DNA from 2 places in the Streptomyces sp. NPDC004647 genome. Region 2 is predicted to be linked to the other one. Evidence: predicted binding sites of a transcription regulator. Region 2 holds the regulator's gene; the other holds the start of a gene.
The links. Region 2 encodes HrcA, which represses chaperone genes, less so after heat shock. Its sites were predicted from a motif close to TTNGCACTCNGNNNNNCNGAGTGCNAA; they were not measured.
Positions count from the first base shown of each region.

Region 1: groL (chaperonin GroEL) is a predicted target of HrcA. The motif match lies at 1,932-1,958, and genes of this name have one in related genera.

Region 1 covers NZ_JBEXKU010000063.1:1,278-17,406, forward strand. Annotated here, with positions in the region: gene ABZW18_RS24865 (VOC family protein) at 1-2, shown strand, start outside; gene groL (chaperonin GroEL) at 119-1,744, opposite strand; gene ABZW18_RS24875 (cold-shock protein) at 2,089-2,292, opposite strand; gene ABZW18_RS24880 (ubiquitin-like small modifier protein 1) at 2,762-3,040, opposite strand; gene thrC (threonine synthase) at 3,037-4,323, opposite strand; SAM riboswitch class I at 4,341-4,485, opposite strand; gene ABZW18_RS24890 (glucosyl-3-phosphoglycerate synthase) at 4,699-5,727, shown strand; gene ABZW18_RS24895 (trehalose-6-phosphate synthase) at 5,889-7,376, shown strand; gene otsB (trehalose-phosphatase) at 7,408-8,271, opposite strand; gene ABZW18_RS24905 (DUF3263 domain-containing protein) at 8,325-8,579, opposite strand; gene ABZW18_RS24910 (extracellular solute-binding protein) at 8,599-9,894, opposite strand; gene ABZW18_RS24915 (sugar isomerase) at 10,084-11,028, shown strand; gene ABZW18_RS24920 (ROK family protein) at 11,149-12,156, shown strand; gene nagA (N-acetylglucosamine-6-phosphate deacetylase) at 12,156-13,388, shown strand; gene ABZW18_RS24930 (1-phosphofructokinase family hexose kinase) at 13,482-14,771, shown strand; gene ABZW18_RS24935 (hypothetical protein) at 14,768-15,103, shown strand; gene ABZW18_RS24940 (class II fructose-bisphosphate aldolase) at 15,081-15,965, shown strand.
Region 2 covers NZ_JBEXKU010000120.1:793-15,761, forward strand. Annotated here, with positions in the region: gene ABZW18_RS31755 (SpoIIE family protein phosphatase) at 1-2,107, shown strand, start outside; gene hemW (radical SAM family heme chaperone HemW) at 2,219-3,451, shown strand; gene ABZW18_RS31765 (SDR family NAD(P)-dependent oxidoreductase) at 3,373-4,161, opposite strand; gene ABZW18_RS31770 (NmrA family NAD(P)-binding protein) at 4,240-5,160, opposite strand; gene ABZW18_RS31775 (helix-turn-helix domain-containing protein) at 5,252-5,893, shown strand; gene ABZW18_RS31780 (hypothetical protein) at 5,997-6,314, shown strand; gene ABZW18_RS31785 (DUF3097 domain-containing protein) at 6,653-7,501, opposite strand; gene ABZW18_RS31790 (MBL fold metallo-hydrolase) at 7,699-8,436, opposite strand; gene hrcA (heat-inducible transcriptional repressor HrcA) at 8,629-9,645, shown strand; gene dnaJ (molecular chaperone DnaJ) at 9,646-10,782, shown strand; gene ABZW18_RS31805 (nitronate monooxygenase) at 11,039-12,118, shown strand; gene ABZW18_RS31810 (16S rRNA (uracil(1498)-N(3))-methyltransferase) at 12,115-12,852, shown strand; gene ABZW18_RS31815 (S41 family peptidase) at 13,201-14,969, shown strand, end outside.

The DNA of each region.
Region 1 (16,129 bases), on a different contig from region 2:
GACGGACTGACACAGGAGCCGCAGATCGCAGCCCGGGAACGCCCGAGGGCGGCACCCCCCGCGATGGGGGTGCCGCCCTCGGTCGTACAGCTGGAACAGCCGATCCGTACGAGCCGGATCAGAAGTCCATGTCACCGCCCGGCATGCCGCCGCCCGGCGCGGCCGCGCCGGCCTTCTCGGGCTTGTCGGCGATGACGGCCTCGGTGGTGAGGAAGAGCGCGGCGATGGACGCGGCGTTCTGCAGCGCCGAGCGCGTCACCTTGGCCGGGTCGATGATGCCCTCGGCGACCAGGTCGACGTACTCGCCGGTCGCGGCGTTGAGGCCGTGACCCGGGGTCAGGTTGCGCACCTTCTCCACAACGACGCCGCCCTCGAGGCCGGCGTTGACCGCGATCTGCTTCAGCGGGGCCTCCAGGGCCAGGCGTACGGCCTGGGCACCGGTGGCCTCGTCGCCCTCGAGCTCGAGCTTCTCGAACACGGAGACGGTCTGCAGCAGAGCCACGCCACCACCGGCGACGATGCCCTCCTCGACAGCGGCCTTGGCGTTGCGCACCGCGTCCTCGATGCGGTGCTTGCGCTCCTTGAGCTCGACCTCGGTCGCGGCGCCGGCCTTGATGACGGCCACGCCGCCGGCCAGCTTCGCGAGGCGCTCCTGGAGCTTCTCGCGGTCGTAGTCCGAGTCCGAGTTCTCGATCTCGGCACGGATCTGGTTCACGCGGCCCTGGACCTGGTCGCTCTCACCGGCGCCGTCGACGATGGTCGTCTCGTCCTTGGTGATGACGACCTTGCGTGCACGGCCCAGCAGGTCGAGACCGGCGTTCTCGAGCTTGAGGCCGACCTCCTCGGAGATGACGGTGCCACCGGTGAGGATGGCGATGTCGCCGAGCATGGCCTTGCGGCGGTCACCGAAGCCCGGAGCCTTGACGGCAACGGACTTGAAGGTGCCACGGATCTTGTTGACGACCAGGGTCGAGAGGGCTTCGCCCTCGACGTCCTCGGCGATGATCAGCAGCGGCTTGCCCGACTGCATGACCTTCTCCAGCAGCGGAAGGAGGTCCTTCACGCTGGAGATCTTGGAGTTGACGATCAGGATGTACGGGTCGTCCAGGGACGCCTCCATACGCTCCATGTCGGTCGCGAAGTACGCGGAGATGTAGCCCTTGTCGAAGCGCATGCCCTCGGTGAGCTCGAGCTCGAGCCCGAAGGTCTGCGACTCCTCGACGGTGATGACGCCTTCCTTGCCGACCTTGTCCATCGCCTCGGCGATGAGCTCGCCGATCTGGGTGTCGGCGGCGGAGATGGAGGCCGTGGAAGCGATCTGCTCCTTGGTCTCCACATCCTTGGCCTGCTCGAGCAGCTGGGCGGAGACGGCCTCAACGGCCTTCTCGATCCCGCGCTTGAGGGCCATCGGGTTGGCGCCGGCGGCAACGTTGCGCAGACCCTCGCGGACCAGCGCCTGGGCGAGGACGGTCGCGGTCGTCGTGCCGTCACCGGCAACGTCGTCCGTCTTCTTGGCGACCTCCTTGACCAGCTCGGCGCCGATCTTCTCGTACGGGTCCTCGAGCTCGATCTCCTTGGCGATGGACACACCATCGTTGGTGATCGTGGGGGCTCCCCACTTCTTCTCAAGGACGACGTTCCGGCCCTTGGGACCGAGGGTCACCCTGACGGCGTCGGCGAGCTGGTTCATCCCGCGCTCGAGGCCGCGCCGCGCCTCCTCGTCGAACGCGATGATCTTGGCCATGTGAAGTGGTCCTCCCGGACTGGGGGTCCCCCCGGACGAAGTCTGGGGGAGGGTGGATACTTCGGACCGCGCTGGCGCCCGCGACGGACGGCCTGCGTGCCTGACGGTTCCTTGCCCCGCCCGGCCCACGGACCTCACCGACCCGGTCCTTCTGTCACTCTCAACGTCAGAGTGCTAACGCCAATGATTAGCACTCGAGGGGGTCGAGTGCAAGCGGCCCGCGAGCCGCCGAGGGGTGGTCGACCCGGGGACCTGCGGACACGCGCCGCGACCGGCACGGCAGAGGGCCCGCACCCCCTGCGGGGTACGGGCCCTGTGCACACTCGTTGTCGGTCGGCGCGCGATCAGACTGCTACGCGGACCATGTCCGCCTGCGGCCCCTTCTGGCCCTGCGAGATCTCGAACTCGACCCGCTGACCTTCCTCGAGGGTGCGGTAGCCGTCCATCTGAATCGCGCTGTAGTGCACGAAGACGTCCGCACCACCGTCGACCGCGATGAAGCCGTACCCCTTCTCCGCGTTGAACCACTTGACGGTGCCCTGAGCCATCCCTAACTCCCCTATTACTGGCCCTTGCACAGGTCCGCACTCCGCGGACCCGGGTCGGAATTCACCCCCCGACAGGTGGGGGTTGTGCGCCGGAACGCGTCGACCGCGGCTGAATGTATCTGCACAGATGCCGTCTGCAACAGGTCAAACGGACGAGAATTCTGGACACGGCTGACGGGAGCCATCCACTGAATTACCGAGAATTCAGGGCAACTCGGGCCGGACATAGAGCATCATCGCGACAAATTGCGCACACACTTCGGGCACATCTTGTCGTGTTCTCATATGCAGTCGGCATGACGCCGGAGCGGGATCGCCCAACTGTACCCCGCTCAACCACGCAGAATGACCCCCTCCGTTTCTCTCACGGAGGGGGTCATTTCCATTACGCAAGGTTGTTGCGTTTACTGCTCGGTAGCCTGCTCAGGAGCGGTGCCGGAGCCGCTCCGTCAGTCGCCGTGACGGCCGCTCAGCAGCCCCCGGCGACCGCCGGGATGATCGAGACGCCGGCGCCGTCCGGCGTGACCGTCTGCAGGCCGTCCTCGAAGCGCACGTCGTCGTCGTTGACGTAGACGTTGACGAAACGGCGCAGCTTGCCGGCGTCGTCCAGGACGCGCGCGGCGATGCCCGGGTGGTTCTTCTCCAGGGACTCGAGGACCTCGGCGAGGGTCGCGCCGTCAGCCGGTACCTCGGCCTTGCCGCCGGTGTAGGTGCGCAGGATGGTCGGGATACGGACGTTGACGCTCATACGAGGCCAGCCTCTCGGAAAGAGTCCAGGTTGGGGCGGATGGTCGCGGACGGGCCCGTGGTGGGGGCCACCGCGTCCAGCGTTTTCAGGCCGTCGCCGGTGTTCAGCACCACCGTCTCGCCGACCGGGTCGAGCTGACCGCTCTCGATCAGCTTGCGCAGCACGCCGACGGTCACGCCACCGGCGGTCTCCGCGAAGATGCCCTCCGTACGGGCCAGCAGCTTGATGGCGTCGACGATCTGCTCGTCGTCGACGTCCTCCACCGCGCCACCGGTACGGCGGCAGATGTCCAGGACGTACGGGCCGTCGGCGGGGTTGCCGATCGCGAGCGACTTGGCGATGGTGTCGGGCTTCACGGGCCGTACGACGTCGTGGCCGTCCTTGAAGGCCCGCGAGACCGGGGAGCAGCCCTCGGCCTGGGCGCCGAAGAGCTTGTACGGCTTGTCCTCGACGAGACCGACCTGGATCAGCTCCTTCAGCCCCTTGTCGATCTTCGTGAGCTGGGAGCCGGAGGCGATCGGGATGACGATGTTGTCCGGGAGCCGCCAGCCGAGCTGCTCGCAGATCTCGTACGCCAGGGTCTTGGAACCCTCGCCGTAGTACGGGCGCAGGTTGACGTTGACGAAGCCCCAGCCCTCGCCGATCGGGTCACCGATCAGCTCGCTGCAGAACCGGTTCACATCGTCGTACGTGCCCTCGATGCCGACCAGGTCGCCGCCGTAGACCGCGGCCATGACGACCTTGCCCGCCTCCAGGTCGTGCGGGATGAACACGCAGGACCGGAAGCCCGCCCGCGCGGCGGCGGCGCCGACGGCGCCCGCGAGGTTCCCGGTGGAGGAGCACGAGAGGGTGGTGAAGCCGAAGGCACGGGCGGCCTCGACGGCGATGGCGACGACGCGGTCCTTGAAGGAGTGCGTCGGGTTCCCGGAGTCGTCCTTGACGTGCAGTCCGCCGGTCACGCCGAGCTCGCGGGCGAGGTTGTCGGCCTTGACCAGCTTGGTGAAGCCGGGGTTCAGGCTCGGCTTGCCGGCGACGTCCGCCGGTACGGGAAGCAGCGGGGCGTAGCGCCAGATGTTGTCCGGTCCGGCGGCGATTCGCTTGCGCAGGCTCTCGGGGTCGCCGCCCGGCAGGTCGTAGGCGACCTCGAGCGGCCCGAAACAGACCTCGCACGCGAAGATCGGGCCGAGGGCGAAACGCTCACCGCACTCGCGGCAGGACAGCGCGGCGGCGGGTCCTAGAGCGACAGTGGAGGTGGAGCTGGTTTCGGTAGCTTGCACAGCCATGGAGGCGAGGCCCTTTCTCCTCATCTTCCCCGTGACGTACTTCGCCACGAGACGGAATTGGCACCTTCCCGAGCCGGGAGCCTCGCGTTGGAAAAACGGAGTACCGACCGGAGGGTTGCCGGGGCTTCAACGGGCCGTTCCCTCTGCCCCTCTGGATGAGCGGTATGGCACCGGGCGGGGCCCGGGCGTTTGTCGGCGCAGGCCACCCCGACATGAAGGGGGCTTACGCGTTGTTCAAGACTGTAACCGAAGGCCCGGACTGTTGAGATAGTCGTCCGAACCGCGAGATGGACGGTACACGGCCGCTGCCGAGGCAGCCGGACCCGCCAAAAACCACACCAGCCGCCGGCGCGGCGGACAGGGAGACGAACGCAGGTGCTGGAAGAGGTGGAGCGCTGGCTGGAGCGCCGCTCCTGGTCGGCCGCCGACCGCCCGCTGAGCCGGCTGCTCGCCGCCAAGCGCGCCGCGGGGGCCGCCGGGACGGTCAGCGTGGTGCTGCCCGCGCTCGACGAGGAGGCCACGGTCGGGCCGATCGTGGAGTCGGTCCGCCGCGAGCTGATGAGCGAGGCCGTGCCCCTCGTCGACGAGCTGGTGGTGCTGGACTCCGGCTCCACGGACCGTACGGCCGAGGTGGCCGCCGCGGCCGGGGCCCGGGTGGTGCACCGGGACTCGGTGCTGCCGCGGCTGCCCGCGCTGCCCGGCAAGGGCGAGGTGCTGTGGCGCTCCCTGCTCGTGACCGGCGGCGAGATCGTCTGCTTCGTCGACGCCGACCTCCGCGACTTCTCCGCCCGCTTCGTCTCCGGGATCGTCGGCCCGTTGCTCACCGAGCCGGACATACAGCTGGTCAAGGCGATGTACGAGCGGCCGCTCGGCGACGTCGGCAACCGTGCCGGGAGCCCGGCCGGGGCCGGGCAGGGCTGGGTCGAGCAGGGCGGGGTCGAGCAGGGCGGGCGCGTCACCGAGCTGGTCGCCCGGCCGCTGCTCAATCTGCACTGGCCGCAGCTGGCCGGATTCGTCCAGCCGCTGGGCGGCGAGTACGCGGTCCGCCGCTCCCTCCTCGAGCAGCTCCCGTTCCCCGTCGGCTACGGCGTCGAGCTGGGCATGCTCATCGACGCGCTGGAGCTCGCCGGGCTCGACGCGCTCGCCCAGGTGGATGTCGGTGTACGGCTCCACCGGCACCAGGACAGCCAGGCGCTCGGCCGGATGGCCGCGACGATCTACCGCACCGCCCACGCCCGGCTGGCGCGCGGCCATCTCGTCCGGCCTGTGCTGACCCAGTTCGACCGGACCGAGGGGGGCTTCACCCCGACCGTCCACCAGGTGGCGGCCGAGGAACGCCCCCCGATGATCACGATCCCGGAGTACCGGCGCCGCCGGGCGGCGAGCAGCGGCCAGGTGGCCTGACCCGGCCGTACAGAGCCCGACCGGGCCGGATCGGCCGACGGCCGGAGCGGCCGGGAGCGGCGGTCCCGACTGCGTCTTTCATGGCCGGAGACTTCCGTTCATTCCCCCTGTATGACGAAGCCGTACGTTTGAGCGGATCTGTCGCGGGCTAGGCTCGCGGCATGGTCGCAGAGCAGGCTGCCCGGATTCTCGTCGCGTCCAACCGCGGCCCGGTGTCGTACACCCTGCACGAGGACGGTCCACCCGGGCCAAGCGCCCCGTCAGGCGCTCCCACGCTGACCGCCAAGCGCGGCGGCGGCGGTCTGGTCTCCGGGCTCAGTGCGATCGGGCCCGACGCCGACGCCCTGTGGGTGTGCGCGGCGCTGAGCGACGCCGACCGCGAGGCCGTCAGCCGGACGGGCGGCAGGCTCGACCCGGCCGACACCGGCGGCCAGCAGGTCCGGATGATCGACATCGACCCCACAGTCTTCGCCGCCGCCTACAACGGCATCGCCAACTCCATGCTGTGGTTCCTCCACCACCTGCTGTACCAGACGCCTCTGGAGCCGTCCTTCGACGCCGACTTCCGCGCGCAGTGGACGGCGTACGAGGCGTACAACGCGGCCTTCGCCGACGCGATCGCCCAGGAGGCCGCGGAGGACGCCGCCGTCCTCGTGCAGGACTACCACCTGTGCCTGGTCCCCGGCATGCTCCGGCGGCGCCGCCCCGACCTGCGGATCGGCCACTTCTCCCACACGCCCTGGGCGCCGGTGGACTACTTCCGGCTGCTCCCCGACGACATCGCCCGGCAGCTGCTGCGGGGCATCCTGGGCGCGGACCGGGCCGCCTTCCTCACCCGGCGCTGGGCCGACGCCTTCGCCGACTGCTGTGTGGATGTGCTCGGCGCTGAGGTGCTGGGTGCCGAAATCGGCGCCGCGGCCGTCACGAGCGAGGGCCGTACGACCCGGCTCGGCGTGCACGGCCTCGGCGCGGACGCCGACTTCCTGCGGGAACGGGCCCACCGCCCGGACGTGGACGAGCGGCTGGCGGCGCTGCGCGAGCAGATCGGTGAGAACCGCCGGGTGATCGTCCGCGTCGACCGCACGGAGCTGTCCAAGAACATCGTCCGCGGCCTGCACGCCTACCGGCAGCTGCTCACCGACCGCCCCGAGTGGCGCGGCCACGTCGTCCACGTAGCCTTCGCCTACCCCTCCCGGCAGGACCTGGCCGTCTACCGCGACTACACGGCCGAGGTGCAGCGCGTCGCCGACGAGATCAACTCCGAATTCGGTACGGACGGCTGGCGGCCGGTGATCCTCCATGTGAAGGACGACTTCGCCCGCTCGCTCGCCGCCTACCGCCTGGCGGATGTCGCGCTGGTCAACCCGATCCGCGACGGCATGAACCTCGTCGCGAAGGAGATTCCGGTGATCTCGGAGAAGGGCTGTGCCCTGGTGCTGTCGCGGGAGGCGGGAGCGTACGAGGAGCTTGGCGCGGAGGCGGTCGTGGTGAACCCGTACGACGTGTCGGGGACGGCGGAGGCGCTGAGGGAGGCGCTGTCGATGCCCGAGGGGGAGCGCGCGGAGCGCACGAAGCGGCTGGCCGCGGCGGCCACGGCGCTGCCGCCGCAGCGGTGGTTCCTCGACCAGTTGAGGGCGCTGGAGTACTGAGGCGCGCCCGGCACCCACCCGCCCGCCTTCGTCAGCGGCTCTCCGCCGGCGGATCCACGGCGTCCGCCAGTGCGTTCAGCAGGTCCACCACACCCGCCGGGCCGTCGACCACCAGGTCCGCCCGCTCGGCGAGTTCGGTGACCTCGGTGCTGCCGCTGCACACCAGGACACCGGGCAGGCCGTCGGACCTGAGCTTCTCCACCGCCGCGAAGGCGGCGAGGTCACCGAGGTCGTCACCGGCGTAGAGGACCGCGCCGGCGCCCGACTCCCGTACGTACTCCTCCAGCGCCACGCCCTTGTCGACGCCCGGAGGGCGCAGTTCCAGGACCATCCGGCCCGGCTCGACGATCAGCCCGTGCCGTTCCGCCAGCTCGTACAGCGGCTCGCGCAACTGCTCGAACGCCGTCTGCGGGTCCTCGGCGCGGCGGGTGTGGACCGCGATCGCGCGGCCCTTGTCCTCCACATAGGTGCCGCGCCAGGCGCCGTTGTGGTCGAGGACGCCGGGCAGTTCGGCCTGGACGGCGGCGACTCCCGGGTGCGGGGCCGGGGCGTGCACGGTCGCGGTCGCCGCGTCCCAGCGCTCGGCGCCGTAGTGGCCCAGCACCACCAGATGCTCCAGGCCCGGCACTCCGGCGAAGCCGCCGTACCGCACCGCGACCCCGGCCGGCCGGCCGGTGATCACGGCGATCGAGCCGACCCGCGGTGCCAGCCGGGCGAGGGCCGGTACGGTGCGTGGGTGGGCCCGGGCCTGGTCCGGGTCCGGCACGATCGGCGCGAGGGTGCCGTCGAAGTCGAGTGCCACCACCGACCGTTCGGGCCGCTCCAGCAACGCGGCGAGACCGTCGCGGCCGGCGGGGGTGGCGGGGGTCGGCAGGAAATCGGGGATGCTGCCCATGAGCCCGACACTACCGGGGGTGCGGCGGCCGCGTAGGCGTTCGACCGGCCAGGTCACCGGTTGCGGCGCCGGGACTCCCGGATACGGCGGAGGCGGTTGACCGTCACCGGGTCGTGGGCGAGGGCGAGCGGGTCGTCCAGGAGAGCGTTCAGCAGCTGGTAGTAGCGGGTCGGGGAGATGCCGAGCTGCTCCCTTATGGCCCGCTCCTTGGCGCCCGGCCCCGCCCAGGTCCGGCGCTCCATGCCGAGCACGGCGCGGTCCCGGTCGGTCAGTACCGGGCTCTGCTGCTGCTCGCCACCCTCGGTCATGCCACTAACCTAGCCGCCCCTACCGTGTGGCGTTCTCCATGGCATCGGCCTCGCGCTGGAGCGCGCCCAGCACCCTCGCCGGGTCGCCGTTCTTCTCCACGGCCGTGCCGATCGACTGTTTGAGCCGCTTGACGACCGGGCCCCAGGACCGCTTGCTCACCGGGTAGAACTCGGCGGTCGGCAGCTCGTCGAGGAACTTCCAGAGGCTTCGGCTGCCCTTGTCGGCGCGCATCGCCTCGGACGCCGAGGTGGTCACCGGCAGCAGGTCGTACCGGTCGGCGAACTCCAGCACATTGTCCTTGCGGTAGGCGAAGTCGAGGAACTTGCCTGCCTCCACACGGTGGCCGTTCTGCTTGAACGCCATCATCCAGTCGGCGACGCCCGTGGTCGCCCTGGACTGCCCGTCCTTGCCGGGCAGCGGCGCCATGCCGTACTCGATGCCCTTCGCGTCCGCCTGCTGCATGAGCGTCGGATGGCCGTTGAGCATACCGACGTCGCCGCTGGTGAAGCCGTCGAAGACCTCTTTCCGGTCGGTCCTGCCCGGCGAGGAGTTGGTGAGGCCCTTGGCCACCATCTCGTCCCGCAGCCACTCGAACGTCTTGATGTTCTCGGCCGAGTCGATGGTGTAGCTGCCGATGTCGCTGACGTACGCCCCGCCGCCGCTGAGCATCCAGTTCAGCGTCTCGGCCTGCGGCTCCTCGGTGCCGAGCGGCAGCCCGTACGGCACCTTCACGCCGGCCTGCTTCAGCTTCTGCGCGTCCTGCTGCAACTCGCTCCAGGTCTGCGGCGGCTCGGTGATGCCGGCCCGCGCGAACAGCTTCTTGTTGTAGAAGAGCACCCGGGTGCTGGAGACGAACGGCATCCCGTACTGCACCCGGTGCGCTTCCCCCGCCTTCGCCATGGCGGGCAGGAAGTCGGCCTGGGCCGGGATGGAGAGAAGCTGGTTGACGCTGTAGAGCTTGCCCTGGGCGGCGTAGTCGGCGTACGCGCCGATCTGGGCGATGTCCGGGGCCTTGCCGGCCTTGACCATCTCGGCGACCTCCCGGTCCACGTCGTTCCAGCTGAGAACGTTGACGTCAACGCTGATGCCGGGGTTCTCGGCCTCGAACTCCCGCGCAAGGTCGTCCCAGTACCTCGTGGAGCTGTTGCCGGGCTTGTCGCCGTAGTCGGCCGCGACGAGCTTGATCGTCGCATCCCCCTCGGCTGCCGAACCGACGCCCCCGCAGCCGGAGAGCGTGAGAGCCACGGCCGTCGTGACGCCTGTCGCGATGAGGCCCAAGAGCCGCCGCTGCACTGCGGATACCACCTTCGTCATGAATCTCCCCAACTGCCGGAGCTCCCCCACCCCGCGCGAGGTGCGAGTCTCCCGCGCACACCCCCATAAGGTCTACACCAAAGCCGGTCCCGCTTCGGTATCGCCCTTCCCCTGCGCAGGTCACGGCTGCTATCCACGAGAGGAATCAGTCGCACATCACCTCACAACGCATCGAGGGAGCACCCGACCATGGCGCCAGCCGAGCAGTCCCGCACCGCAGCCGAGACAGCCACGCAGCCCGGCTGCTGGCGCCGTGCGGTGGAGACGGCGGCCACGGTGGAGGGGCTGCCGCGGCCGGGAGAGCGGGTCGCGGTCACCGGGTGCGGCACCTCGTGGTTCATGGCGCAGTCGTACGCCGCGCTCCGCGAGGCCGCGGGCCAGGGCGAGACGGACGCCTTCGCCTCGTCGGAGTTCCCGCTCGGCCGGGCGTACGACCGGGTGGTCGCGATCACCCGGTCGGGTACGACGACGGAGGTGCTGGAACTCCTGTCGGCCGTGCGTGACCGTACGGCCACGACTACCCTGACAGCCGACCCGAAGACCCCGGTCATGGACGCGGCCGGCGCGATCGCCGTGCTCGGCTGGGCCGACGAGGAGTCGGTCGTCCAGACGCGCTTCGCGACGACGGCGCTCGCCCTGCTGCGCGCCGGGCTCGAGTCCCACGGGCCGCTCCCGTCCGGTGTGAAGACGGTCACCGAGGCGGCGGTCGACGCCGAACTGGCCATCACCCAGCCCCTGCCGGAAGCGGCGGTCTCCGCGGAGCAATGGACGTTCCTGGGGCGCGGCTGGACGTACGGGCTGGCGCAGGAGGCGGGGCTCAAGATGCGGGAGGCGGCGAGGGCGTGGACGGAGTCCTACCCGGCGATGGAGTACCGGCACGGGCCCATCTCGATCACCGGCCCGAACCGGGTCGCGTGGATGTTCGGCTCGCTTCCGCCGGGCCTCGCGGGCGATGTCGCAGGGGTCGGCGGCACGCTCATCGCCGACTCGGACAGCGCGACGGGCCCACGGGCGCTGGACCCGATGGCGGACCTGATCCGCGCGCAGCGGCTGGCTGTGGCGGTGGCGGAGTCCAGGGGCCAGGACCCGGACCACCCACGAAACCTCACACGCAGCGTGATCCTCACTGACTAGCACCGGCCGCCCGCGAACCCCCGGCGCCGCCGAGAGCTTAGGGCAGGAGCGGCCCGCCCGGCGAGGGCGGAGCAGGAGTGGACTAGACCTCTCCCCCGGTCCCGAGCGACACTGTCACCCGTGAGAAACGTCATCGCCCTGGACGTGGGCGGCACCGGCATGAAAGCCGCCCTCGTAGGGCCGGACGGCGCGCTGCTCCACGAAGCCCGACGGGCGACAGCCCGCGACCGCGGCCCCGACGCCGTAGTCGCGTCGATCCTCGACTTCGCAGCCGACCTCCACGGCCTCGCCGTGGAGCGGTTCGGCGAGCCCCCCTCCGCGGCCGGCGTAGCCGTGCCCGGCATCGTCGACGAGACGAACGGCATCGCCGTCTACGCGGCCAACCTCGGCTGGCGCGACGTACCACTCCGCGCCCTCCTCGCGGAACGGCTCGGCGCGGAACGACTTGGCGCCGAACGCGTCGGCACGGAACGGCTCAGCGCCGAGCGCCCCGGCACAACAGACAGCGCGGACTGCCCCGTAGCGCTCGGCCACGACGTCCGCACCGGCGGCCTCGCCGAGGGCCGCCTCGGCGCCGGGAAAGGCGCCGACCGTTTCCTCTTCGTCCCGCTCGGCACCGGCATATCGGTCGCCATCGGGATCAACGGCCGCATCGAGGCCGGAGCTCACGGCTGCGCGGGCGAGATCGGCCATATCGTCGTACGCCCCGGTGGCCCGGCCTGCGGCTGCGGCCGGCACGGCTGCCTGGAGACCCTCGCCTCCGCCTCCGCGGTGGCCCGCGCCTGGGCCGCCGCGAGCGGGAACCCGGACGCCGACGCCGCCGACTGCGCGAAGGCAGTCGAGTCCGGCGACCCGAGGGCCACGGAAGTCTGGAGCGAAGCGATCAGCGCGCTCGCCGACGGCCTCGTCACCGGCCTCACGCTGCTCGACCCGCGCACACTGATCATCGGTGGCGGTCTCGCCGAGGCCGGGGAAACGTTGTTCGTACCGCTGCGCGCGGCGGTCGAGCAGCGGATCACCTTCCAGAACATCCCCCACATCGTTCCGGCGGCCCTCGGGGCCACCGCCGGATGCCTGGGTGCAGGTCTGCTCGCCTGGGATCTTCTCTCCGCGGAGGTAACCGCCTAATGGTGGCAGTCAAGGTTCTTACCGGCGCTCGCGTGGTGCTGCCGACGGGCGTCGTCGAGGACGGCCGCGTCATCGTCGACGGCCCCACGATCGCCCCGCACGCGGAGGGCATGCCCGACCGCGGCGAGACGGCAGCGGGCGGAGCCACCGAGCACGGAGCCACCGAGCGTGGAATCACCACCCTCGCCCTCCCCGGCGACCACTGGATCGTCCCCGGCTTCATCGACATCCATGTGCACGGCGGCGGCGGCGCCTCCTTCTCCGCCGGGACGGCCGAACAGGCCCTGGACGTCATCGGGACCCACCGGCGCCACGGCACCACCACCATGGTCGCCTCCACGGTCACCGGCGACCTCGACGATCTGGCGCACCAGGCGTCCGCGCTCTCCGAACTGGTCGAGCAGGGCGACCTGGCCGGTGTCCATTTCGAGGGACCGTTCATCGCCCGCAACCGCTGCGGCGCGCACGAGCCGTCGCTGCTGCGCGACCCGGACCCTGCCGACGTGCGGAAGCTGGTCGACGCGGCGCGCGGCACGGCGCGGATGATGACCCTCGCGCCCGAACTGCCCGGCGGCCTGGACTCCGTACGGCTGCTCGCCGACCACGGTGTCATCGCGGCCGTCGGCCACACAGACGGCTCGTACGACGCCACGCTCGCGGCCATCGAGGCGGGCGCGACGGTGGCGACCCACCTCTTCAACGCGATGCCGGGGCTCGGTCACCGCGCCCCCGGTCCGGTCGCCGCGCTGCTGGAGGACGAGCGGGTCACGGTCGAGCTGATCAACGACGGAGTGCACCTCCACCCCGCTGTTCTGGAGCTCGCCTTCCACCGGGCGGGCGCGGACCGCGTGGCCTTCATCACCGATGCGATGGGCGCCGCGGGGAAGGGCGACGGCCTCTACCCGCTCGGCCTGATGGACGTCGAGGTCAAGGACGGCGTGGCCCGGCTGGTCGAAGGCGGATCGATCGCGGGCTCGACGCTCACTCTCGACACGGCGTTCCGGCGCGCGGTGACGGTGGACAGGGTGCCGGTCGAGCAGGTCGTCCGGGCGATCTCGGCGAACCCGGCGCGGCTGCTGGGCGTGTACGACCGGGTCGGCTCGCTGGACCCGGGCAAGGACGCGGACCTGGTCGTGCTGGACGGGGACTTCACGCTGGTGGGCGTCATGCGGAAGGGGAAATGGCTGATCTCCCCCGCAGCGCACGCCGCGGCCGGGCCCGCCGGCGGCTGACGTCGCCGACCGAACCTCGGAAGTGGCGCGCCACATGCCCTGGTGCGGAAGGCGGTTGAACCGGGAGTCTGGGCCAACCGCCGCTGTTTTGGCATGATCGCTCGCGCACTTGTCCGCAGGCGGTGGCGCCGGAGCCCGGCAGCACGCACCACGGGAGGGGGACGCCCGGTGATCCTTACGGTGACACTCAATGCCGCGCTCGACATCACCTACCGCGTGCCACGGCTGACGGTCTCCGCCACACACCGCGTGGCGGAGGTGTCGGAACGGCCTGGCGGCAAGGGGCTGAACGTCGCGCGCGTGCTGGCGGCGCTCGGGCACCGGACGGTGGTCACGGGCTTCGCGGGCGGAGCGACGGGCGCGGCACTCCGGGACATGCTGGCTGCGGAGGCGGGTACGTGCGAGGCCGCGCGTAGGGCTTCGCGTACGGGTACGACCACGAATCCGGGTACGGGTACGGGTACGGGTTCGGCCATCGCCGCGGTCCCGTCCGCGGCCGCCGGCGCCTCCGCCACAGCCGATGCCGCTCCCACCACCGATGCCGCTCCCACCACCGATGCCGGACCCACCACCGATGCCGGACCCGCCGCCGGTGCCGGACCCCTCACCGATACCGGTCCCGCCGCCGGTTTGCGCATCGGCCGCCCTGGGACCACAGCGTCCGCAGGGGCCGGTCGCCTCGTCGACGCCCTGACCTCGATCGCCGGTCCGACCCGCCGGACTGTCGGTGTCGTGGACGCGACATCCGGCGACACGACCCAGCTCAACGAGCCCGGCCCGACCATCGGGCGATCCGAGTGGAATGCCTTTCTCGCCACGTACACCGGGCTGCTCCGCGAGACTGGGATACAGGCGGTCGCGCTGTGCGGCAGCCTGCCGCCGGGGCTGCCGGTCGGCACGTACGCACAGCTCATACGGAAGGCGCAGGCCGCGAACGTCCCTATCCTGCTGGACACCGGCGGCGAGCCGCTGCGGCGCGGCATCGCCGCCCGCCCCGACCTCGTCAAGCCGAACATCGACGAGTTGGCCGGGCTCACCGGCTCCACCGAGCCGCTGCGCGCCGCGCACGACGCCCGCCGCCGCGGCGCTCGCGCCGTCGCGGCCTCGCTGGGCGCGGCCGGGATGCTCGCGGTGACGTCGGAAGGCAGTTGGTGGGCGGCGCCACCGCGCCGCTTGGCGGGCAATCCGACGGGCGCGGGCGACTCGGCGGTCGCGGGCCTGCTGTCGGGACTGGCCGAGGGCCTTCCCTGGCCGGACCGGCTGGCGCGGGCAGTGGCGCTGTCGGCGGCGACCGTACTGGCCCCGGTGGCGGGCGAGTTCGACCCCGTGGCGTACGAGGATCTGCTGCCGCAGGTCGAGGTCACGGACCGGCCGGCGGCATGAACCGCCCGGGCCGAGCGCCCGAACCTGCCCGAAACCACCGCCGCGGCGGTCCGGCTCACCGGCTCATCCGCAACCCGAACCGACGGCCGGCACAGGAGCTGGACCGGGAGCGAGAGCAGGAGCAGGAGCAGGAGCTGGACCGGGAGCGGGAGCAGGAGCAGGAGCTGGACCGGCAGCAGGACCAGGAGCAGGACCAGGGCCAGGAGCCAGTGCAGGCGGGCCGCCCCCTCAACTCCCCTGCGGCGACAGACCTCATTCCGGTGTCCGGCTCGAAGGAATCGGACCGCCAGGTCCGGGAAGGTGGGGGTCATGGCACTCGTCGGCACAGGTGAACTCATCGCTCAGGCGCGGGCCGCAGGCCACGCTGTTGCGGCATTCAACATGATCACGCTGGAGCACGCCGAAGCAATAGCGCAGGGCGCGGAGGCCGCGGGCGCCGCCGCGGTCCTTCAAGTCTCCGAGAACGCGGTGAAGTTCCACGGCGGACGACTCTCGGCCATCGCCGCTGCCGCCGGTGCCGTAGCCCGGGCCTCGACCGCGTCCCTCTCCCTCCACCTCGACCACGTCGAATCCGTGAATCTGCTGTACGCCGCGCACCCTGAGGGCTTCAGCTCGGTGATGTTCGGCGCGTCGAAGCTGAGTTACGGAGAGAACGTCAAGTCAACGGCTGCGGCCGTACGTTGGGGACACGAGCGCGGCATCTGGGTGGAGGCCGAGCTCGGCAAGGTCGGCGGCAAGGAGGGCGAGTCTCCGCTGGACGCGCACACCCCGGGAGTACGGACCGACCCGGCGGAGGCCGCCGCGTACGTGGCCGAAACGGGGGTGGACGCCCTGGCGGTGGCCGTCGGCAGCTCCCATGCCATGACCGAGCGGACAGCCGTCCTCGACCATGAACTGATCGCGCGGCTACGGGCCGCCCTGCCCGTACCGCTGGTGCTGCACGGCTCGTCGGGCGTCCCGGACGAGGAGATCCGCCGGGCGGTGGCGGCCGGCATGACGAAGATCAACATCGGAACGGCCCTCAACACGGCCTGCACGGGCGCCGTACGGGCGTTCCTGGAGGCGAACCCGACGGCGGTGGACCCGCGCAAGTACCTGCGCCCCGCGCGGGATGCGATGGCGGAGACCGTGGCGGCCTTCCTGGCACTACTGGGCAGCTCCGGCTCCAGCCGACCCCGTGGCCAAGGTGCGTGAAGCACCGAAAATCACCCTCGCTCCCCACGCTGCAGAAGGCAGGGCGCGAGGGCTGGGCGGTGCAGATCAGAGCGTGTGTCGGCAATTCCTCGGACAGGGGGCACCGGTGGAACTGCGACGCACAGGACATGGGCTGCGCGTAGCGTGACCGCTCGTCCCGCCGG
Region 2 (14,969 bases):
GCTGGTCAGTGAGCTGGTCACCAATGCGGTGGTGCACGCGGGGACGAACGTGGAGCTGGTCTGCCGCCTCGTGGAGCCGGAGGAGGACGGCGGCCTGCTGGACTACGCGGGGCAGGAGGGTGACGGTCACGGTGGCGGCTCGGGTGGCGGGCAGGGCATCGGCTCGGGTGGCGCGGAGAGTGGCGGCTCGGGTGCCGGCCGGGGCGGCTGTGCGCAGGCCGCCGCTCCGGACGTGCTGTTGGTGGAGGTTTCCGACCACCATCCGGCACGGCCGGTGCAGGGCGAGCCGCATCCCACCGGGGAGTACGGGCGAGGGCTCCAACTGGTCGGTGCGCTCGCCGAGTCGTGGGGCGTCAGCTATCGGCGCGGTCTGAAGACGGTGTGGTTCCGGCTGCCCGCGGTGAAGTCCGAGGACGCCGACGGACCGGACGCCTTCGCGGACTCCGACGGTCCCGGGACCTTGGCGGCCGGAGCGGTTGGGGAGGCCGGGGCGGCCGGGCTGTCGTCCGTCGACTGGGTCGCCCGGCGGGGGCCGAGTGCCGCCGTACGGGAGCTGGGGTCCGACTGGGTCAGCCGCGGCGCGCTGTCGTTCCTCGCCGAGGCGTCCGATCTGCTGGCCGGGCAGTTCGACGAGGAGAAGGTGGCCGCCCTCGCCGGGCAACTGCTCGTACCGCGGCTCGCGGACTGGTGCGCGGTCTGGCTGGACGGGGAGGGCGGGCGTGCTCCCGCCTCGGCGCCGCGGCTCGCCCGGGTCTGGCACGCCAGCGAGAGCCGTATCGAAGGGCTGCGGGCGGCGCTGGAGAAGGATCCGCCGCTGCTTCCGGAGGCGGCGCGGGGCTGGCCGGTTCCGTGGCCGTGGCCGGTGGTGCCGGGGGGACCGGTGGCGTCCGATGGAACGGTTGCGTCGGGTGGAACGGTTACGGCCGGCGGGACGGTTGCGTCGGGTGGAACGGTTACGTCCGGCGGGACGGTTGCGTCGGGTGGAACGGTTGTGCCGGACGGAATTGTGGTCCCTGGGGGACCGGGCGATCCTGCGTTGCCGGCCTCCCGGGAAGCCGCCGCGGACGGCCCCGAGTCGTACGAAGGTGGCGGCGGTTCGGCGCTCGCCTGCCGGCTCTTCGTGGGCGGCCGGAGCGTCGGCACACTGCTGCTCGGCCGCTCAGGGCTGACGCGTATCCCCGATGAAGTGACCGCGCTGGTCGAGGACTTCGCGCGGCGCGTCGCGCTCGCGGTCGCTGCCGCCCGGCAGTACACCCGGCAGGCCACCACGAGCCTCGTCCTCCAGCGGGGGCTGCGGCCGACCAGCATCGCCACGATCCCGGGCGTGGACACGCAGGTGGTGTACGAGCCGGCCGGAGAGGGAGCCTGGGTCGGCGGCGACTTCTACGACATCTTCCAGGCCGGAGACGGCCGCTGGTGCTTCGCACTGGGCGATGTGTGCGGGAACGGGCCGGAGGCGGCCGTCGTGACCGGGCTCGTACGGCCCTGGGTGAAGCTGCTGGCACACGAGGGATACAACGTGTCCGAGGTGCTCGACCGGCTCAACCGCATGCTCGTGGACGACGCGATGCAGGCGACCGAGGCCGCGGCGGCGGCGGTCGCGGCCGCGGCGGCGGTCGCCGACGGCGGGCCGCTGCCGGGCGAGGGCGCGCAGGTACGGTTCCTGTCGCTGCTGTTCGGGGAGCTGGTGGCGACGGACGAGGGGCCCGCCATGCGGTGCACCCTGGCCAGCGCCGGGCACCCGCTCCCGCTCCTCCTCCGCCCGGACGGCGAGGTGCGGGCGGCGGCGGCGCCGCAGGTGCTGCTGGGCGTGCTGGAGGACACGGCGTACGAGACGCAGACCTTCGACCTGGAGCCCGGCGACACGCTGCTGTGCGTGACGGACGGGGTCACGGAGCACCGTTCCGGCCGACGGCAGTTCGACGACGGCGACGGGCTGGCGGAGGCGCTGGCCGGGTGCGCGGGGCTGGGGGCGGCGGGCGTGGCGGAGCGGATCAGGCGCGCGGTGCACGAATTCGGGGACATGCCGCCGGAGGATGATCTGGCGCTGCTGGTGCTTCAGACGGTCGGGGGCGCGGGGCGGGGTGCTCCGGGGGAGCCGGTGTAGCACCGGAGGCCGCGTGGTTCGGGATGTGGTCGCGCGAAGGGGTAGTGCCTCGCAGACCCCGTCGTCCGGTGGCGGCGCCGTGGGGTGCTGCGCTCGGGGACAATGGGTCGTATGCCATCCGCACTGCCCGACGGCGAGCCCATGCCCCACGACGGGGCCCTGCCGCGTCACGCCCTGGACGGGGCCGCCGGCCGGCCGCTCGGTTTCTATCTGCACGTGCCGTACTGCGCGACCCGCTGCGGGTACTGCGACTTCAACACCTACACCGCAAGCGAGCTGCGCGGATCCGGCGGTGCTCTGGCCTCGCGGGACAACTACGCCGACACCCTCATCGAGGAGATACGGCTCGCCCGGAAGGTGCTGGGGGACGATCCGCGCCGGGTGGAGACCGTGTTCGTCGGTGGCGGTACGCCGACCCTGCTGGCGGCGGACGATCTGGGGCGGATGCTCGGCGCCATCAGGGACGAGTTCGGGCTGGCCGACGGGGCGGAGATCACCACCGAGGCCAATCCGGAGTCCGTGGATCCGCGGTACCTGGAGGAGCTGCGGCGCGGCGGCTTCAACCGGGTCTCCTTCGGGATGCAGAGCGCCCGGCAGCATGTCCTGAAGGTGCTGGACCGGACCCACACCCCGGGGCGGCCCGAGGCGTGCGTCGCCGAGGCGCGAGCCGCCGGGTTCCGCCATGTGAATCTCGACCTGATCTACGGGACACCGGGAGAGAGCGACGAGGACTGGCGGGCCTCGCTGGACTCCGCGATCGCGGCCGGGCCGGACCACGTGTCCGCGTACGCTCTGATCGTCGAGGAGGGCACGCAGCTCGCCCGCCGAATCCGGCGCGGCGAGGTGCCGATGACCGACGACGATGTGCACGCCGACCGGTATCTGATCGCCGAGGACATGCTGTCCGCCGCGGGCTTCGGCTGGTACGAGGTGTCGAACTGGGCCACGTCGGAGTCCGGGCGCTGCCGGCACAACGAGCTCTACTGGCGCGGAGCGGACTGGTGGGGCGCCGGACCGGGCGCGCACAGCCACGTCGGCGGCGTGCGCTGGTGGAACGTGAAGCATCCCGGCGCCTACGCGCAGGCCCTGACGGAGGGCCGGTCACCCGGCGCGGGGCGCGAGGTGCTGGCCGATGAGGACCGCCGGGTCGAGCGGATCCTGCTGGAGCTGCGGCTGGGCGAGGGCTGTCCGCTCACCCTGCTCGCCCCCGCGGGCGCGCGGGCCGCGGAACGAGCGCTGGCGGACGGGCTGCTGCAGTCCGGCCCCTACAAGGCGGGCCGGGCCGTGCTGACCCTGCGCGGCCGGCTCCTGGCCGACGCGGTCGTACGGGATCTGGTCGACTGACGGAGCTGCCCGCGGATGGGCCGGACGCCCGGATTCTGGCAACGCTCCGGGCGGCGGTGCGCTCGCGCCGAGATGCAGTGGCCTGTGAGGGCACGGGGAATCCTGTGATGTGAGCGACATCTGGCGGTGTTCGGCACGGTGCTGACCCACGTCATGACGGACCGACGGCGTCGACAGTTTCGAGGCCCGGGGCGTTCCGAGAGCCCGTCCCGGGAGGCCGCCCGGGACATCGCGCGGTCGATCACCGGGCGGTTCACCCGCGAAGCCATGGGCAGCATCCGCATGGACTTCGCCGCGGCCAACCCGGTGAGTCCCTGCTCGCGCATGATCCACAGTGCGGCCCGGGTACCCCGGAAGGTCGTGGTCAGGTTGAGGGCGATGCCTTTGTCCCACTCCTCGTCGGTGAGATCGACGATGGTGCTGCGTCCGCCGAAGCCGACGTTGTTGTGGACGATGTCGAGGTGGCCGTGGCCGGCGGCGACGCCGTCGAAGAGGTTGTCGATGAAGCCGGTCTCCGTCACGTCTCCCGCGACGGACTCGGCTGTCCCGCCGAATTCGGTGATCTCGGCCTCGACCTTGGAAGCACTGTCGGCGAACAGGTCATTGACGATGACATGCGCGCCGCGCCGCGCCAGCAGAAGCGCGGTCGCGCGGCCGATGCCCGAGGCGGCTCCGGTGACGATCGCCACCTTGCCCTTGAAGTCGGTCATTGCTCTTGTCCCGTCGATGGTGGTGCGAGCTACCCCTTTGGCTTGTGTGCCGGTGGACCGGCGCGGCGTGTCCCGCGATCAGGAGCACTGGCCCTGTCCGCTGGACAGGAGGTGGCGGTTGGCCCGGGCCCAGTCCCGGAAGGTGAGGGGGCGGATGCCCCACTGCTTTTCCAGGTCGTCCGCGAGGGGTGCGTGATAGCCGATCCGGCTGTCCCACAGCTGGCTGTGCACGACACCCGCAGCTATGCCCGCGTCCGTGGCCTCGGCGAGTGTGAGGCTGCGGTGGGTGTACGGGCGGCCGGTCTCCTCGCTGAGCACGGCGGCGATCTCGCCCATGGACAAGGCCTGTGAGGCCAGCTGGATGCTGTGGCGGGTGAAACGTTCCGAGTCGTCGACGGCGGCCACGGCGAAGGCGGCGATGTCGCGGGCCGCGATGTGCTGGACGCGGGCGTCGGAAGGGCGTGTGGAGTCCAGCCGGCCCGAGGTCATCCCGGGATACATGTGCCGCGCCTTGGTCCCTGCGAAGTTCTCCATGAACGCCACCGGCTGCAGGATCGTCCAGTGGCGGAACCCGGCCGCGCGTACCGTCTCCTCGATCTCCAGGCGCGCGCGGGCGTAGGGCTCGAAGCTGTATCCGGTACCGGGGTCGCCGAATCCCAGGTGCGCGGGCAGAGCTGCGACGGAGGATTGGACGAAGTGGCGCACTCCGTTCTCGCGGGCCGCCTCGATGAGCAGCCGGCCGATGCGGGCCTTTTCGGCCTCATCGGGCCCGCCCACCGGGACCGCGAAGACCGCGTCCGCTCCGTGCACCGCGCGGCGGACATCGTCGGGATCGGCGAGATCGCCGGCCATCACCTGGGCGCCGGCCTCGGCCAGCGTGCGGGCGCTCGGTTTGCCGGGATCGGTCACCAGCGCGCACACCGGGTGACCGCGCTCCAGGAGTCGGCGGGCGGTGTGGCCGCCCTGGTCGCCGTTTGCCCCGGTCACGAGAACGGTCATGCCCATGGTGTGCCTCTCAACGGATGGTCGTCTGGTGAGACACCTCGGCCCAACCCGGAACGGAAGCGACTCGATACGGTACCGTCCTAGTATGCACATGCCGCACCAACCGTCCCCCCGGCAGCGGCCCGCCGGCTCCGCGGGCCCCGCCCGCGATGCTGCCCGGGACGCCCGCATCACCGACGCCGCCCTCACCTTGCTCTCCGAGGGCGGCTACGAGGCTCTGACCATGGAGAAGACCGCCGCCCTCGCCGGGGTGGGCAAGGCCACCGTCTACCGCCGGTGGGCCACCCGCGCCGACCTGGTGGCCGACGCACTGGAAACCATCGGCTTCGCCGACCCGACCAGTGCAGAGCCCTCCAGCGAAGCCACCTCGCTGCGCGACGACCTCATCCACACGCTGATCCGCGTCACCGGATGCCTCGACCCCCAGCGCCACCGCCTGGTCACCGCCGGCCTCGAAGCGGCCCAACGCCATCCCGAACTCGCCGACTCCCTGCGCGTCCGCTTCACCGCCGCCGTCGATCAAGCCATCGCCGCGGCCGTCGCACGCGCTCACCGCAGCGGCGAAACCCTGCCCAGCCAACCGGCCGACACGATGACCACCGCCACCGTCATTGCCCTCCTGAGCTACCTGCCCGCACTCCAGGACCGGCCACTGGAGGCATGCGACTTCGAGGCCATCACCGACCGCGTCCTGCTGCCCCTCCTCAGGCGCCGGCACGAGCCGTGATCTGCGGGCCGCATGGGGCTGAGCACCGTGCCGGTCGTGGTCGCCAGTTACCAGATCCTCCTACAGCAACCACTACCGCAGCGGGCTGACGAAGCTGCTGGGCGTGCTGGACTTCCGCTCCTCCAACGACCAGCACAGGCCCGTCATGGAGGCACTGAAGCTGATCGAGCGGCACAAGGACTCCTCCAACACCTACCTGCCGCTCGGCGAGACGATCCCGCTGGAGAGGGTGGCGCGCAAGGACTGGATGGAGTTCGCGATCTTCACTCCCGACAAGGGGCCCAAGCGCGTCATGCGCACGGTGTACGAGGCGTGCGTCTTCCAGGCCCTGCGCGAGAGGCTGCGCTGCAAGGAGATCTGGGTGGTCGGCGCCGACAAGTGGCGCAACCCGACGACGACCTCCCGGATGACTTCGAGATGAGGCGCGCGGAGTACTACGACAAGCTGAACAAGCCGCGCGACGGGAAGGTCTTCACTGCCCAGCTGAAGAGCGAGATGCGCGCCGAGCTCGGCGCCCTGGACACCAAGCTGCCGAAACTCCCGTGGGTGACGATCAGCGGCAAGCACCGCAACAGGGCGATCAAGTTCACCGAGCCCGAGCCGCAGAAGGAACCGAAGAACCTGCGCAGGCTCAAGAAGGCGATCCGCAAGACGTGGGGCACCGTCGCTCTGATCGACATCCTCAAGGAAGCCGCCCTGCGCACCGGGAGAGCCCCCCATGATCCGCCGGTCCCCCGGGGACCCCGGGACCCGCCGGGCTCACGGAGCGGTGACGAAGTCGATCAGCTCCTCGACACGGCCCAGCAGAGTCGGCTCCAGATCCTTGTAGCTGCGGACCGGACCGAGGATGCGCTGCTTCCAGGCCGCCCCCGTGTTCTCCGGCCAGCCCAGGGCCCGGCACACGCCCGTCTTCCAGTCCTGTCCGCGCGGGACGGACGGCCAGCCGGGAATGCCCACCGAGGACGGCTTCACGGCCTCCCAGATGTCGATGTAGGGGTGGCCGACGACGAGCGTGTGGGCGTCCGTGACCTGCGCGGCGATCCGGGATTCTTTCGAGCCCGGCACCAAGTGGTCGACGAGGACGCCGAGGCGGGCGTCCGGGCCGGGCGAGAAGTCGCGGACGATGGCGGGCAGGTCGTCGATGCCCTCGAGGTACTCGACGACCACGCCCTCGATGCGCAGGTCGTCGCCCCAGACCCGCTCGACGAGCTCGGCGTCGTGCCGGCCCTCGACATAGATGCGCCCGGCGCGTGCGACCCTCGCGCGCGCTCCCGGGACGGCGATCGAACCGGACGCCGTACGGGCCGGGGCGCTCCCTCGCGCCTCCGCACGGGGGACGCCGGTCGCGGCCGAGGGGCGTACGAGCGTGACGACGCGCCCCTCCAGCAGAAAGCCCCGCGGCTCCATCGGGAACACCCGGTGCTTGCCGAACCGGTCCTCCAGGGTGACGGTCGGTCCCTGCGCTGTCTTCTCGCAGCGGATCACCGCGCCGCAGAAGCCGGAGCCGACCTCCTCGACGACCAGATCGGGCTCGGCGGGCACCTCGGGGGCGGGCCCCTGCTTCTTCCACGGGGGCGTGAGGTCCGGCCCGTACTCTCTGCTGCGCATTCGCCCGACAGTAGCGGCCCCCTTTCGGCTGATGCCCCCGAACCCCCGGAACGGGCCGCCGACTTACCGCAACCGATCAACTGCGGACTGGTTCGCTGCGGACTGGCTCAGCCAGAACCGATCCACCGGGGACTGGTTCGCTGCGGACTGGCTCAGCCCGAGCCGAATCCACCGGGGACCGGCTCACCGCGACCGACTCACCCCGAAGCGAAGCGGGCCGCCAGCTCCTCGCGCTGCGCCCGGACGAACCGGGCGTCCACCACGGCACCGTGCCCGGGCACGTACAGCGCGTCCTCACCGCCGAGCGCCACAAGCCGGTCCAGCGCGGCGGGCCACTGGCCCGGTACGGCATCGGGACCGGCCTGGGGCTCGCCCGACTCCTCCACCAGGTCGCCGCAGAAGACGACGCTGGGCCCGCCGTCGTGGCCGGGGACGAGCACCACGAGATCGTGACCGCTGTGCCCCGGGCCGACGTTCACCAGCACCGCCTCGCGCCCGCCACCCAGGCCGACCACCATGTCGCCGCTCACCAGATGGTCCGGCGGCACGAGCTGCTCCGCCGCCTCCGAAGCGGCGTCCGGGTCCACCCCGTGCCGCACCGCGTCCTCGCGCAGCGCCGCCCGCCTGCGGGGCCCGCCGAGCATCCGGTCCATGCCGACCGCCCCGTACACCTCCACCCCCGCGAAGGACGGAGCGCCGAGCACATGGTCGAAGTGCGGGTGGGTGAGTGCGAGATGTGTCACCCCGCGGCCGGTCAGATCCTGTGCCTGCCGGCGCAGCTCCGCGCCCTCACGCAGTGTTGCCCCGGCGTCCACCATCAGAACGCCCGACGTGCCCTGTACGAGGCCTGCCGTCGCGTCCCAGCCGGGCAGCCGGCGCCGTGCGACGCCCGGCGCGAGCTGCTCCCAGCCCGCCTCTTCCCAAGTGCGGTCCATGAGACGACGCTAGTAGCCGGGGGACCACCTTGCCGAGGGCGAGTTACCGTTGCCTGCTGCCGAGTCTCCCCACGAGGTGGGCCGCCCTTGCCCAGGTCGTACCACCCCGCCGTACACTGGCTCGGGGAAGCTGGCACTCCAATGCATCGAGTGCCAGGCAGAGCCACGGAACCACAGCTGGAGGTGTGCGCCATGCTCAGCGAACGCAGGCTCGAGGTGCTGCGCGCCATCGTCCAGGACTACGTGGGCACCGAGGAGCCGGTCGGCTCCAAGGCGCTCACGGAGCGGCACGGGCTGGGTGTCTCCCCGGCCACGGTGCGCAACGACATGGCCGTCCTCGAGGACGAGGGCTTCATCGCCCAGCCGCACACCAGCGCGGGACGTATCCCGACCGACAAGGGCTACCGCCTCTTCGTGGACAAGCTGGCGGGCGTCAAGCCGCTGTCCTCGCCGGAGCGGCGGGCGATCCAGAACTTCCTGGACGGCGCCGTCGATCTCGACGATGTCGTGGGCCGTACGGTCCGGCTGCTCGCGCAGCTGACCAGGCAGGTCGCGGTCGTCCAGTACCCCTCGCTGACGCGGTCCACCGTCCGTCACGTCGAGCTGCTGTCGCTGGCCCCGGCCCGGCTCATGCTCGTGCTGATCACGGACACCGGCCGGGTCGAGCAGCGCATGGTGGACTGCCCGGCGCCGTTCGGCGAGACCTCGCTCGCGGATCTGCGCGCGCGGCTCAACAGCCGGGTCGTGGGGCGTCGGTTCGCCGATGTGCCGCAGCTGGTGCAAGATCTTCCCGAGTCCTTCGACACGGAGGACCGGGGAACCGTCTCCACAGTTCTGGCGACACTGCTGGAGACTCTGGTCGAGGAGACCGAGGAGCGGTTGATGATCGGCGGCACCGCCAATCTCACCCGCTTCGGACACGACTTCCCGCTGACCATCCGGCCGGTGCTGGAGGCTCTTGAGGAGCAGGTGGTGCTGCTCAAGCTGCTCGGGGAGGCCAAGGACTCGGGTATGACCGTACGAATCGGGCATGAGAATGCCCATGAGGGGCTGACGTCCACATCGGTCGTCGCAGTCGGTTACGGTTCGGGAGACGAGGCAGTCGCCAAACTCGGCGTGGTCGGACCGACCCGCATGGACTACCCCGGAACGATGGGAGCGGTACGCGCAGTGGCACGTTACGTCGGACAGATCCTGGCGGAGTCGTAAGTGGCCACGGACTACTACGCCGTCCTAGGCGTGCGCCGCGACGCAGGGCAGGACGAGATCAAGAAGGCGTTCCGGCGCCTGGCTCGCGAACTGCACCCGGACGTCAATCCGGATCCGAAGACCCAGGAGCGGTTCAAGGAGATCAACGCCGCTTACGAGGTGCTGTCGGACCCGCAGAAGAAGCAGGTCTACGACCTCGGCGGCGACCCGCTGGCGGCAGGCGCGGGCGGCGGCGGCGCGGGTGGCTTCGGCGCCGGCTTCGGCAACTTCTCCGACATCATGGACGCCTTCTTCGGAACCGCCTCGCAGCGCGGGCCGAGGTCCCGTACGCGGCGCGGCCAGGACGCGATGATCCGGCTCGACATCGAGCTGGACGAGGCCGCGTTCGGCACGACCAAGGACATCCAGGTCGACACCGCGATCGTCTGCACGACGTGCAGCGGCGAGGGTGCGGCGCCGGGAACCTCCGCGCAGACCTGTGACATGTGCCGTGGCCGTGGCGAGGTGTCGCAGGTGACGCGGTCCTTCCTGGGCCAGGTCATGACCTCGCGGCCGTGTCCGCAGTGCCAGGGCTTCGGCACGGTCGTGCCGACCCCGTGCCACGAGTGCGCGGGTGACGGACGCGTACGGTCCCGCCGCACGCTGACCGTCAAGATCCCGGCAGGTGTGGACAACGGCACCCGTATCCAGCTCGCGGGCGAGGGCGAGGTCGGCCCGGGCGGCGGCCCGGCCGGCGACCTGTACGTCGAGATCCACGAGCTTCCGCACCCGGTCTTCCAGCGGCGCGGAGACGATCTGCACTGCACGGTGACCATCCCGATGACGGCGGCGGCTCTCGGCACGCAGTGCCCGCTGGAGACGCTGGACGGGCTCGAGGAGGTCGACATCCGGCCCGGCACCCAGTCCGGACAGTCGATCCCGCTCCACCAGCGCGGCGTCACGCACTTGCGGGGCGGCGGGCGCGGTGACCTGATCGTGCACGTCGAGGTCCAGACGCCGTCGAAGCTCGACCCGGCTCAGGAGGACCTGATGCGGCAACTGGCCAAGCTGCGCGGCGAGGAGCGGCCGGCCGGCCACTTCCAGCCGGGACAGCAGGGACTGTTCTCCCGCTTGAAGGACGCGTTCAACGGTCGTTGACCGGGTCGGTCGTCCGGTTGGCCGGGGCGTTCGGTCCGGCGGCCGGTCCGGTCGCCGGTGCGCGGGACGGTCCTCCGGGGATGCGTTCGACGGTCGTTGATCGTTCTGTTGATCCCGCCGCCGGTGCGCCGTCGGCTCGTCGCTGCTCCGCCGCCGGTCCCGGTCCGCCGGTCCCGCCCTGGTCCGGCCGCTGTGCTCGCCGGGCAGGCATACGGCCCCATTCGGTGCCATCCGGAGGGCGTGACACCATGTGGTCATGCCCTCCGCGCTCACCGAGTTCTCCCCGTACCCGATCGTGCAGGCCCCGATGGCCGGTGGCGGCTCCTGCCCCGAGCTGGCCGCCGCCGTGTGCGAGGCGGGCGGCCTCGGGTTCCTGGCCGCCGGTTACAAGACGCCGGAGGCCATGTACCAGGAGGTCAAACGGCTGCGGGGGATGACCGTCCGCTCCTTCGGCGTGAACCTCTTCATGCCCCAGCCCTCGACCGCCGACCAGGGCGCCATCGCGGTGTACCGCGAGCAGCTGGCGGGCGAGGCGAACTGGTACGAGACGCCGCTCGGTGACACCGACGGCACCCTGGACGACGCGTACGAGGGCAAGCTCGCGATCCTCCTCGACGACCCGGTGCCGGTCGTCTCCTTCACCTTCGGCTGCCCGTCCCGCCACGTCTTCGACGCTTTCGCGAAGGTCGGCACCCGGACCGTGGTCACCGTCACCACCCCCGCCGAGGCGCAGGCCGCCCAGTGGTCGGGCGCGGACGCCGTCTGCGTCCAGGGCATCGAGGCCGGCGGCCACCAGGGCACCCACCACGACGACCCGCACGCCGACGGCACCGGTACCGGTGTGGGACTGCTGACGCTCATCGCGCAGGTCCGCGAGGTCGTCAACCTGCCGATCATCGCGGCGGGCGGGCTGATGCGCGGGGCGCAGATCGCCGGCGTACTGGCCGCGGGAGCGATCTCCGCCCAGCTCGGTACGGCCTTCCTCGTCTGCCCCGAATCCGGCGCCAACGCGCTGCACAAGCGGGCCATGACCGACCCGCTGTTCCCCGGCACCGAGCTGACCAGGGCTTTCTCCGGCCGCCCGGCGCGCGGGCTGGTCAACCGGTTCATCCGCGAACACGGCCCGTACGCCCCCGCCGCTTATCCGCAGATCCACTACATGACCGCGGCGCTGCGCAAGGCCGCGGCCGCCGCCGGCGACCCGCAGGGCATGGCGCTGTGGGCGGGCCAGGGCCACCGGATGGCGCGCGAGCTGCCCGCCGGAGAGCTGGTCGAGGTCCTGGCGCAGGAACTGGACGCGGCGCGGGCGTCGTTGACGCTCGGGACGGTGTCGTGACCGCGCCGGTCTTCCTCGTCGACAGCGACCTGCTGCGCGGCACGACGATCATCCTGGACGGCCCCGAGGGCCGGCACGCGGTGTCCGTACGGAGGCTGCGAGCCGGTGAGGAGATCCTGCTGACCGACGGCGCGGGCAGCGGGGCATACGGCACCGTGACCGCTGTCGAGGGCAAGGACCGGCTGGAGGTCGCCGTCTCCGAGCTGCGTACGGAGCCCGAGCCGCGGCCCCGCATCACCGTCGTCCAGGCACTGCCCAAGGGCGACCGCGGCGAACTGGCCGTCGAGACCATGACGGAGACCGGTGTCGACGCCGTCGTCCCCTGGTCGGCCGCGCGGTGCGTCACGCAGTGGAAGGGCGAGCGCGGCGAGAAGGCGCTGCGGAAGTGGCGGGCCACCGCCCGAGAGGCGGGCAAGCAGTCCCGCCGCCTCCGATTCCCCGCGGTCACCGATCTGATGACGACCCGTCAGGTGGCCGCTCTGCTGGCGGACGCGGCGTTTGCGGCCGTACTCCACGAGGAAGGCAGCGAGCCGCTGGCCGCCGCGGAACTCCCCACAGAGGGAGACATCGTGCTGGTCGTGGGCCCCGAAGGGGGAGTCGGACCGGAGGAGTTGGCGACCTTCGCCGAGGCCGGCGCGAAGCCGTACCGGCTCGGCCCGACCGTACTGCGCACCTCCACCGCCGGGACGGCGGCGACGGCTCTGCTGCTGGGCCGCACGGGCCGCTGGGCCTGACCGGCGCGTGGTGCCCGTGCTCTGCCCGGCCGAATTGCGTGGCCGGACTGCGGGCGGCGCCCGCTGCGTGGCTCGGGGACCGGCCGTGTGGCTTGGGGGACTACGGCGTGGCTCACAGGACAGGCGGCGTGGCTGGCGGGACGGCGGCGTGGCTCGGGGACCGGCCGCGCTCGGGGACTACGGCGTGGCTCACAGGACAGGCGGCGTAGCTCGCAGGCCGCTCGCGGGACCACGACTGAGCGGCTCGCCGAACCGGAACCGGCGCCGCCGTGGTCACCGACCGTATGTCGATCTCCAACTGACCGGATTCGCTGGTAGGGACATCGGTACGTGATTAGGGTTGCGGACGTGACGCAGCCTTCGTACCTCCGGTTTCCGCATGTCCACGGCGAGTTGATCGCCTTCACCGCCGAGGACGACGTCTGGGCGGCGCCCCTCGACGGCGGCCGTGCCTGGCGGGTCAGCGCCGACAACATGCCCGTATCGTCCCCGCGGATCTCGCCGGACGGCGAGCACATCGCCTGGACCTCCACCCGTGACGGCGCCCCCGAGGTGCACATCGCCCCGGTCGACGGCGGCCGCTCCACGCGGCTGACGTACTGGGGCAGTTGGAAGACCGCCGTCCGCGGCTGGACCCCCCAGGGCGAGGTGCTGGCGATCAGTACCTACGGGCAGGCGTCCCTGCGCCGTACCTGGGCGCGGGCCGTTCCGCTGGACGGCGGCCCGGCCCGTACGCTCCCCTACGGCCCCGTCGGCGACGTGGCGTACGGCCCCGGAGGAGCCGTACTGCTGCTGTCGGCCACCATGGGACGCGAGGCCGCCGCGTGGAAGCGCTACCGGGGCGGCACGGCGGGCAAGTTGTGGATCGACCGGGACGGCGTGGGAAGCCCTCCGACGGAGGCCGGGGGAGCGTTCCAGCGCCTGCACGCGGACCTCGACGGCAATATCGAGTGCCCCCTGTGGGTGGGGGAGCGGTTGGCGTTCCTCTCCGACCACGAAGGGGTCGGCGCGGTCTACTCCTCCCTCCCCGACGGCTCCGACCTGCGCCGCCACACCCCCGTGGGAGACGGGGAGTCCGGGGGAGGCTTCTACGCCCGTCACGCGGCCACCGACGGCCGCCGCGTCGTGTACTCCTCCGCCGGTGAACTCTGGCTGCTCGATGACCTGGAGGGCGCCGAGCCGCGCCGCCTCGAGATCCGCCTCGGCGGTCAGCGCACCGACCTTCAGCCGCACCCGGTGCGCGCCTCCGCGTACCTCGGCGACGCCGGCCCCGACCACACCGGCCGCGGCAGCGCCGTCGAGGTCCGCGGCAGCATCCACTGGATCACCCACCGCGAAGGCCCCGCCCGCGCGCTCGCCGCCGAGCCGGGCGTACGGGCCCGGCTGCCCCGCACCTTCCTCGACGGACGCGGGCGGTCGTCCGGCGCGGCCGAGCATGTCGTCTGGGTCACCGACGCCGAGGGCGAGGACGCCCTCGAGTTCGCCCCCGCGGGCGGTGCGGCACCGGGCGCGGCCCCGCGCCGGCTCGCGGCCGGGCGGCTCGGCCGGGTCCTCGACCTCGCCATGGCCCCCGACGGGAGCCGCGCCGCCGTCGCCTCGCACGACGGCCGCGTCCTGCTCATCGAGCGCTCCTCGGGCGAGGTCCGCGAGGTGGCCCGCAGCGAGTACGGCGACGCCGACGGCCTGGTCTTCTCACCCGATTCCGGCTGGCTCGCCTGGTCCCACCCCGGCCCCGGCCCGCTGCGCCAGCTGAAGATCGCCAACACCACGGACCTGTCCGTCTCCGACGCCACCCCGCTGCGATTCAACGACTTCTCACCCGCCTTCACCGCCGACGGCAAGCATCTCGCCTTCCTCTCCGAGCGGGCCTTCGACCCGGTCTACGACGTCCACGTCTTCGACCTGGCGTTCGTGGGTGCCTGCCGCCCGCACCTGGTGACCCTCGCCGCCACCACGCCCTCGCCCTTCGGTCCGCAGCGGCACGGCCGCGCCGTCCACGACGACAAGTCCGACCGCGACGGCGAAGGCCGCGACGGCGATGACCAGACGGCCCCCGCCACCCGTATCGACCTCGACGGACTCGCCGACCGCACGGTGCCCTTCCCGGTCGAGGCCGC